DNA from 4 places in the Cellulosimicrobium sp. RS genome. Region 3 is predicted to be linked to each of the others. Evidence: riboswitches for the same ligand, from Rfam matches in the RefSeq annotation. Region 3 holds a riboswitch; each other region holds the start of a gene.

Region 1 (2,191 bases), on a different contig from region 3:
GCACACCTCGACCTCGGTGCCGCCGTACTCGCGCAGGCCCGTCTGGGCGACCTCGCCGCCGAGGGCCTTCGCCATGGCCTGGAAGCCGTAGCAGATGCCCATGACGGGCACGCCTGCCTCGAACAGCGCCGGGTCGACGAACGGGGCACCCGTCGCGTACACGGACGAGGGGCCGCCCGAGAGGATGATCGCGGCCGGGTCCTTCGCGAGCATCTGCTCGACCGTGAAGGTGTGCGGCACGATCTCGGAGTAGACCTTGGCCTCGCGCACGCGGCGCGCGATGAGCTGCGCGTACTGGGCGCCGAAGTCGACGACGAGCACGGGCCGCGGGGTCGAGGCCACCTCGGCGGTGGTGGGGGTGTCGGGAGCGGTGGCGGGTGACGTCACCCGTCCAGGATAGTCGCCGTGCGGCGGGGCTCGTCCCGCGTCTCAGGCGTCGGCGGGCACCTCGGCGCGCGCCGCGACGCGCTCGCGCAGGGCGCGGGCGGCCGCCTCCGGGTCGCTCGCCGCCGTGATCGCGCGCACCACCACGATCCGGGTCGCGCCCGCGTCGAGGACCGCGTCGAGCCGGTCCGCGTCGATCCCGCCGATCGCGAACCAGGGCGTCGCGGGCCGGGTCGCCGCGACGTCCCGCAGCAGGTCGAGGCCGACGGCGGCCCGCCCCGGCTTCGTCGGGGTCGCCCACAGCGGACCCACGCAGAAGTAGTCCACCGCCGGGTCGGCCTCCGCCGCGGCCGCCTGCGCGGCCGAGTGCGTGGACCGGCCGAGCACGGGCCCCGCGCCGAGCAGCGCCCGCACGGCCGGGACCGGCAGGTCGCCCTGGCCCATGTGCACGACCGGCGCGCCCGTGACCGACGCCACGTCCGCCCGGTCGTTCACGGCCCACAGCGCGCCGTGCTCCGTCGCGACGCGCGCGACGAGCTCCTGGAGCTCGAGCTCCCGCGCGACGTCGAGCGTCTTGTCGCGGAGCTGCACGACGTCCACCCCGCCCGCGAGCGCCGCCCGCAGGAAGTCCTCGAGGTCGCCGCGCTCCTCGCGCGCGTCCGTGCAGAGGTAGAGCCGCGCGTCGGCGAGCCGGGCGCGTGCGGCGTCCCCTGCCGACGGGGCGGGAGTGGCCGGGGTGGTGGAGGTCTCGGAGCTCACCCGCGGGAGCCTAGCCTCGGCGGGCCCACGGCAGGAGGTACTGTGGCCGACAGCACGGGAGCCCCGCACGGGGCTGAGAGGGCGTCGCCGCCGACCGTCGAACCTGATCTGGGTCATGCCAGCGAAGGGAGCGCACATGAGCCTGTCCGTCCACCCGTCCGCGGGTCGCTCCGTCGTGCCCGACGGCGCGCGTGACGTCGTCGTCGTGGGGGGCGGGATCGTGGGTCTCGCCGTCGCGTGGCGCGCGGCGCGCGCGGGCCTGACCGTCACGGTGCTCGACCCGACGCCGGGCGCGGGCGCGACCCATGCCGCCGCGGGGATGCTCGCGCCGGTGACCGAGGCCGACTTCGGGGAGGAGGCCGCCCTGCGGCTCCACCTCGCGGCCGCCGCGGCGTGGCCGGCGTTCGCCGCGGACCTGCGCGCGGCGACGGGGGTGGACGTCGGGCTGCGGATCGCCGGGACGCTCACCCTCGCCTACGACGCGGACGACCTCGCGCTGCTCCGCCGCGTCCTCGCGCTGCACGCCGCGCACGGTCTCGTGTCGCACGAGCTCACCGTCGCCGACGCGCGCCGACGCGAGCCGTACCTGGGCCCGCGCGTCGCCGGGGCGGCGTGGGCCCCCGCGGACCACGCCGTCGACCCGCGCGCGACGCACGCCGCGCTGCTCGCCGCGCTCGGCGGACGCGACACCGCGGGTGCGGGCTCGGCCACCGGGGCGCGCGTCGTCCGCGCGTCCGCGACCCGGCTCGCGCTCGATGCCGGGCGCGTGGTCGGCGTGCACGACGACGCGGGCCGGCTCCACCGCGCGGGTGCGGTCGTCGTCGCGGCGGGCTGGCAGTCGGGCGCCCTGCTCGCGGACGTGCCGGGCGTCGTCGTGCCCACGCGGCCGGTGAAGGGTCAGACGCTGCGGCTCGACGCGGGCCCGGACCTCGCGCTGGAGCACGTCGTGCGCGGGCTCGTGCAGGGCCGGCCGGTGTACGTCGTGCCGCGCGACCCCGAGCCTGCCGGCCCGCGCGCCGGGCACCGGGAGGTCGTCGTCGGGGCCACC
Region 2 (2,191 bases), on a different contig from region 3:
ACGCGGGCCGGGTCGACGCCGAGGTGCCGCTCTGGGAGGCGGACCCCGACGAGTGGTGGGCCGTCCTGGAGACCAACGTGCGCGGGCCGTTCCTGCTCGCGCGCGCCGTCGTCCCCGGGATGCTCGCGCGCGGCGGCGGCCGCGTCGTCGACCTCAACAGCGGCGCGGGCTCGCACGACATGGAGGGCGCGAGCGCGTACAACGCGAGCAAGACGGCGCTCCTGCGTCTCGGGGCGAACCTCCACCGCTCGGGCCACGCGCTCGGGCTGCGGACCTTCGAGGTGTCGCCGGGCGTCGTGCAGACCGACATGACGGCGTCCATGGTCATGCACGAGGGCCGCACGGAGTGGACGCCCGTCGAGCGCACGGTCGAGATGGTCGTCGCGATCGCCCGCGGCGAGCTCGACGCGTTCTCGGGGTCGTTCGTGCGCGTGACGCACGACTCGCCCGGGTCGCTCCGCGCGGCCGCCCAGGAGGCCGCCCGCGCGGGCGTCGCGCTGCCCGGTCCCGACGGCCGTCGGCTGCGCGTCACGCGCTGGGGCTCCGACGACCCGATGCCGGGAGAGCTCCCCGCCCGCTGAGCGCACGCACCCCGCACGGCCGACGCCGCCCGACCCCCCGGTCGGGCGGCGTCCGTGCGTCCGGGCACGGGGTCACAGGGGGACGCACGTGTCCCGGTCGACCCACACGTGCCACAGGCCCCGCTCGGGGTGCTCGTACTCGAACGCCACGAGGCCGCCCGCGTCGTGCGTGACGACGCCCGTGAGCACGACCCGCCGGCCGTCGCGGTCGAACGTCGTGCAGAGGGCGGGCACCTGGACCGGGACGGCCGCGTCCGGCAGGAAGGGGCGGGTCGCGGGGGCGACGTGCTGCGTCATACCCGGAAAGACGCGTGCACGCGCGTCGTCTCACGCCTCGGGGCGGGTGAAAAGCGCACGGGTCGCCGCGTAGCATGGCCCGCGACACGGGGTGCCCCGCACCGGGGCTGAGATGAGACCCGTCGAACCTGATCTGGCTCGTACCAGCGAAGGGATGTCCGCGCGATGACGCTCGCCCTGCCTCGGCACACCTCCGACCCGGCCTCCGCCCCCGTGGACCGTGACCGCCGCCCCGACCCGGGCCGTCGGCCCGACCCGGTCCCGTCCCGCCCCCGCGTCCTCTCCGTCGCGGGGACCGACCCGACCGGCGGCGCCGGGATCCAGGCCGACCTCAAGGCGTTCTGCGCGCACGGCGCCTACGGCATGGCCGTCACCACGGCGCTCGTCGCGCAGAACACCCACGGCGTGCGGTCGGTGCACGTCCCCGGGCCGGCGTTCCTGCGCGCGCAGCTCGACGCCGTGTCCGACGACGTCGACGTCGATGCCGTGAAGATCGGCATGGTCGCGGACGAGGCGAACGCCCGCGCCGTCGGGGAGTGGCTCGACGACCTCGCCGCGGCGCGCGCCGCCACGGGTGCTCCGCGGCCCTGGGTCGTCCTGGACCCGGTGATGGTCGCGACGTCCGGCCACCGCCTGCTCGACGCGGGTGCCGAGCAGGCCGTGCGCGACCTCGCGGCGCGCGCCGACGTCGTCACGCCGAACCTGCCCGAGCTCGCCGTCCTCGGCGGGCAGGAGCCCGCGACGACGTGGGACGACGCCCTGCACCAGGCGACGTCGTACGCGACCGCGAGCGACGCCGTCGTGCTGCTCAAGGGAGGTCACCTCACCGGACGCACGTCGCCCGACGCGCTCGTCGTCCCCGCGCCCGGGCCGACGACGGGCCGCGCGCCGGGGGCGGTCACCGTCACGACGTTCGACGCCGAGCGTGTCGACACGCCCCACACCCACGGCACGGGGTGCTCGCTCTCGGCGGCGCTCGCGGCGCTGCGACCGCAGCGCGCGAGCTGGGAGGAGGCGGCGCGCGAGGCGAAGGAGTGGCTCACGGGCGCGCTGCGTGCCGGCGCCGCGCTGCGGGTGGGGACGGGCCGGGGGCCCGTGGACCACCTGCACCGCTCGGCGCCCGTGCGGCCGGGCTGAGCCCGGGCCGACCGGGCGAGCCCGGGCTGCTGCGACGTGCCGAGCCCGGGCCGCGGGACGCACTCAGGCCGTGGGGCCGCTCGCTGCGTGGTCGGCCCTGCGGTCGGCTCCGCGGTCGGTGTCGAGGTCGGCCAGCGCGTCGCGGAGCACGGCGAGCGTCGCGCGCGCGACGGCGA
Region 3 (2,191 bases):
GAACGCCGTCGGCTCGTCGAGGACCACGAGCTCGGGGTCGGCGACGAGCGCCGCCGCGAGGGCGACGCGCTGCGCCTCGCCCCCCGACAGCGCGTGGGTCGGCCGGTCGTGCAGGTGGTCCGCACCGACGGCGGCGAGCGCGGTGGCGGCGCGGGCGTCCATCGTGCGCGGGTCCGCGGCCCGGTTCTCGAGCGCGAACCGCAGCTCGTCGTCGACGCGGGCGAGGCAGAGCTGGTCGCCCGGCCGCTGCTGGACGAGGCCGACGCGCGCGGCGAGCGCCGCCGGGGTCGTGTCGCGCGGGTCGACGCCCGTCACGCGCAGGTCCCCCGCGACGGAGCCCGGCAGCGTGTGGGGCACGACGCCGACGAGCGCACGCAGCAGCGTGGACTTCCCGCAGCCCGAGGGGCCGAGCACGAGCAGCCCGGTGCCCGCGGGGACGGTGAGGGTGAGGTCGTCGAGCACGCGCGTGCCGTCGTGGCCCACGGTGACGGTCAGGCCGGCGGCGGCGACGGCGTCGGGCAGGTCGCCGGGCACGGCGTCCGGCGTGACGTCCGGTGCGGCGGTCGGTGCCTCAGCCACGGCGGTCAGCCCCGATCGCGAAGGCGTCGAGCGCGCCGGTGCGGGCGAGGGCGTCGCCGAGGAGGCGCGCCGCGATCCCGCACAGCACGACGCACGAGACGACCTGCACGCCGAGCCGGAGCATCGCGTAGTCCTGCCCGAGCCAGCCGAAGCGGACCGCGTTGAACGCGTACGTGACGAGCGCCGCGCTGACGCCCGACGCGACGAAGACCCACCAGCCGTAGCGGCGGTACCGGGTGAGGGCGAAGGGGATCTCGGCACCCACGCCCTGGACGAGCCCCACGAGGACGAGCAGCGGGCCGGCGGGCGACGCGAGGAAGACCACCTCGACGAGCGCCGCGAGCGTCTCGGTGAGGATGCCGACGCCCGGCTTGCGCACGATGTACGTCGCGAGCGGGCCGACGACGATCCACGCGCCGGCGAGCACGTTGGCGGCGAGGTCCGCGAGCGGTCCCATCGCGAGCTGGAGCGGGGCCCAGAGCTGCACGAACGCCCAGTAGACGAACCCGAACACGACCCCCAGCACGGCGACGAGGACCGTCTCGTGGAGGGTGAGGCCGCGGCGTCGGGCACGGCTCGGGGGAGCGGCGACGGCGCGGTCCCGGGGGGCGGGCGTGGGACCCACGCCGTCGGGTCGGTCGTCGGGCGTGGCGGTGGGCGGGGTCGCCCGGGGCGGCGTGGTGCGGGGCTCGGTCATGCGGTTCCCTCCGTCGGGCCCCCGGGGCGAGGGGTGCACGACGGCGCGCCACCGCGCCCCGCGCGGACGGCACGCGCGGGGCGCGGGCACGAGCGGGCAGGGGACGGTGACGTCCGCCCTGCTCCCTTCGCTGGTACGAACCAGATCAGGTTCCACGGGTCTGCAGGGGGGACGGGTGTCCGGCCTGCACTCTCAGCGCTCGTGCGCTCCCCGGGGGCGTTCGGCCCGACCCTAGGGCCTGGACGCCCGCCGGACAATCCCGGCGTCTCACCCACCGGGACGCCCGGCCGCCGTGAGAAGGTGACGGCGACGAGGAGCCCGCGCGGACCGGGGACGGGCTCCGACCACGAGGGACGAGGCAGCGCGCATGACCCGAGACAACGATTCCGCCGCGGTCGCAGAGCTGGACCGCCTCGACGAGGCCGTGCGGAGCGCGCCCGCGGGCGACACGTCGGCGCAGATCGCGCTGTGGCGGCAGACGGTGCGCCTCGGCACGTGGTTCTTCATCGCGCGGGGGTCCGAGGACCAGCCCCGTCCGTACGCCGTCGCTGCGGACCAGGGGCCCATGATCTGCCTCTACAGCAGCGCCGCGCGCGCGGACGAGGCGGCCCGGGCGCTCGGTCTGGCGGACGACGAGACAGGCTCCGTGCCGCTGCTCGGGGTACCTGTGCCGGCGGCGATCGACTACGTCGCGTCCTTCGGCGCGGCCGGGGTCGTCGGTGTCGCGCTGGACCACCCGCGCATCGGCCACCACATCCCCCTCGGGAACCTGGCGCTGCTCAAGGCGTGGTCCGCCGACGGCTGACCCGCTCTTGACAGCGCGTTCGAACGTTTGTTCGAATGGCGCGATGCGGTGGGACGGACAGGTGCTCGGCGCGGACGACGGCGCGCTCCCCGGGCTGGAGCGGGTCGGCC
Region 4 (2,191 bases), on a different contig from region 3:
GAGGCGGCCGTCCGCGAGGAAGAGCACCCGGTGGGCGTACGACGCCGCGGTCGGGTCGTGCGTGACCATCGCGACGGACTGGCCGAGGTCGTCCACGGACGCGCGCAGGAAGCCCAGGACCTCCGCGGCGGCGCGCGAGTCGAGGTTCCCCGTCGGCTCGTCCGCGAGCACGATCGCGGGTCGCGACACCAGCGCCCGCGCGCACGCGACGCGCTGCTGCTGCCCGCCCGACAGCTCGGCGGGTCGGTGCCCCAGCCGAGGGCGCAGGCCCACGGCGTCGACCACGCGGTCGAACCACTCCCGGTCGACGGGCCGCCGGGCGATCGCGAGCGGCAGCACGATGTTCTCCTCCGCCGTGAGCGTCGGCACGAGGTTGAACGACTGGAAGACGAACCCCAGGCGCGTCCGCCGCAGGCGCGTCAGGCGCCGCTCGCTCATCGCGGAGACGGTCTCTCCGTCGACGACGACGGTCCCCGCCGTGGGGGAGTCGAGCCCCGCGAGGCAGTGCAGGAGCGTGGACTTCCCGGACCCGGACGGGCCCATGATCGCCGTCAGCCGACCCGTCTCGACGTCCACGTCCACGCCGTCGAGCGCACGCACCGCGGCCTCGCCGCGCCCGTACGTCTTCACCAGCCCGCGCGCGGTCGCGATCGCGGGTCGCGCAGCGCCCTGAGCGCCCTCAGTGCCCTCAGTGGGCGGGCCCTCGCGCGGGGTGCTCCGCCGTGCCGCACCTGTCGTCGTCACGTCCTCGTCCGTCCTCTCGTCGTGCCGCTGCGCGGGAGCGTCGTGGCTCGCCGGGCGGCGTCGTCCTGTGGTGGCCGCCGGGGCTCCCGGCGGCCGTACCGACCCTCCCGCGGCGCGCCTGCCCGAGGCATCGGGGGCGGGCCCCGAACCGTCCCTGGTCCGCGGCCGCCGGTGCTCAGGGTTCTCTCAGGGGACTCTCCGGGTGAGGGGCCGGTGTAGGCTCGCGGTGAACGACAGGGGAGCTCCTGGAGGAGCTGAGAGTGCGGACCACCGCAGACCCTCGAACCTGATCCGGTTAGCACCGGTGGAGGAAGTCGGGAATCTCGATCACCTGCTCGCGCGGTCCGTCGCGCCCACCCGGCGCACGGCTCGTCGGGCCGGTGGACCCCTCCTGAACGTCCAGGGAGGACACATGCAGCACACGACCACCGTCGCCCGCCGCGGCCGGGCCCTCGCGACCGGCGTGGGCGCGACGCTCGCGCTCCTCGCCCTCGCGGCCTGCTCGGGTGGTGACGGCGCCGGGGGCGACGACGCGTCGTCGGGCAGCGGGGGCACGGTCACCCTGGTGACCCACGACTCCTTCGCGGTGAGCGACGACGTGCTCGCCGCGTTCGAGGAGGAGAGCGGGCTCACCGTCGAGCAGGTCGCGCCCGGCGACGGCGGCGCGCTGGTCAACCAGCTGATCCTCACGAAGGACTCGCCCCTCGGCGACGTCGTGTTCGGGATCGACAACACCTTCGCGTCGCGCGCGATCGACGAGGGCGTCCTCGAGCCGTACACGCCCGCCGACGTCGCGGAGTCCGCCGCGTCGTACGCGGTCGGCGACGGCGGCGAGCTCACCGCCGTCGACCTCGGTGACGTGTGCGTCAACGTGGACCACGCGTGGTTCGCCGACGCGGGGATCCCCGAGCCCGTGACGCTCGAGGACCTGGCGAAGCCGGAGTACCGGGACCTCCTCGTCGTGACCAACCCCGCGACGTCGTCGCCGGGCCTCGCGTTCCTCCTCGCGACCGTCGGGGCGTTCGGTGAGGACGGCTGGGAGGACTACTGGGCGGACCTGCGCGCCAACGGCGTGAAGGTCGTCGACGGCTGGTCCGACGCGTACTACGTCGACTTCTCCGGCTCGGAGGGCGCGGGGCCGCGCCCGCTCGTGCTGTCGTACTCGACGTCGCCCGCGTTCACGCTCACCGAGGACGGCTCCGCGTCGACCACGGGCGCGCTGCTCGACACGTGCTTCCGCCAGGTCGAGTACGCGGGCGTGCTCGCGAACGCGAAGAACCCCGAGGGCGCGCAGCAGCTCCTCGACTTCCTCGTGAGCGAGACGTTCCAGGCCGACGTCGCCGACCAGATGTACATGTACCCCGCCGACGACTCCGTCACGCTGCCCGACGGCTGGGCCGAGTTCGCGCCGCTCGCCGACGAGCCCTTCGAGGTCGCGCCCGCCGAC

What was found. A riboswitch is a leader RNA that binds a small molecule or an ion and turns the genes downstream of it on or off. The one in region 3 is predicted to bind thiamine pyrophosphate.
Region 1: another riboswitch for thiamine pyrophosphate. It lies ahead of thiO (glycine oxidase ThiO); the one in region 3 lies ahead of ACI769_RS13710 (ECF transporter S component).
Region 2: another riboswitch for thiamine pyrophosphate. It lies ahead of thiD (bifunctional hydroxymethylpyrimidine kinase/phosphomethylpyrimidine kinase); the one in region 3 lies ahead of ACI769_RS13710 (ECF transporter S component).
Region 4: another riboswitch for thiamine pyrophosphate. It lies ahead of ACI769_RS15100 (thiamine ABC transporter substrate binding subunit); the one in region 3 lies ahead of ACI769_RS13710 (ECF transporter S component).

The regions. Positions count from the first base shown of each region.
Region 1 covers NZ_JBJXVU010000001.1:45,763-47,953, reverse strand. Annotated here, with positions in the region: gene guaA (glutamine-hydrolyzing GMP synthase) at 1-387, opposite strand, end outside; gene thiE (thiamine phosphate synthase) at 430-1,143, opposite strand; TPP riboswitch at 1,188-1,290, shown strand; gene thiO (glycine oxidase ThiO) at 1,280-2,191, shown strand, end outside.
Region 2 covers NZ_JBJXVU010000001.1:673,035-675,225, forward strand. Annotated here, with positions in the region: gene ACI769_RS03045 (SDR family oxidoreductase) at 1-581, shown strand, start outside; gene ACI769_RS03050 (hypothetical protein) at 654-878, opposite strand; TPP riboswitch at 956-1,050, shown strand; gene thiD (bifunctional hydroxymethylpyrimidine kinase/phosphomethylpyrimidine kinase) at 1,044-2,015, shown strand; gene ACI769_RS03060 (DUF4862 family protein) at 2,079-2,191, opposite strand, start outside.
Region 3 covers NZ_JBJXVU010000008.1:136,803-138,993, forward strand. Annotated here, with positions in the region: gene ACI769_RS13705 (ABC transporter ATP-binding protein) at 1-579, opposite strand, end outside; gene ACI769_RS13710 (ECF transporter S component) at 572-1,276, opposite strand; TPP riboswitch at 1,380-1,499, opposite strand; gene ACI769_RS13715 (hypothetical protein) at 1,644-2,081, shown strand; gene ACI769_RS13720 (Rv2578c family radical SAM protein) at 2,125-2,191, shown strand, end outside.
Region 4 covers NZ_JBJXVU010000009.1:211,715-213,905, forward strand. Annotated here, with positions in the region: gene ACI769_RS15095 (ABC transporter ATP-binding protein) at 1-651, opposite strand, end outside; TPP riboswitch at 970-1,074, shown strand; gene ACI769_RS15100 (thiamine ABC transporter substrate binding subunit) at 1,157-2,191, shown strand, end outside.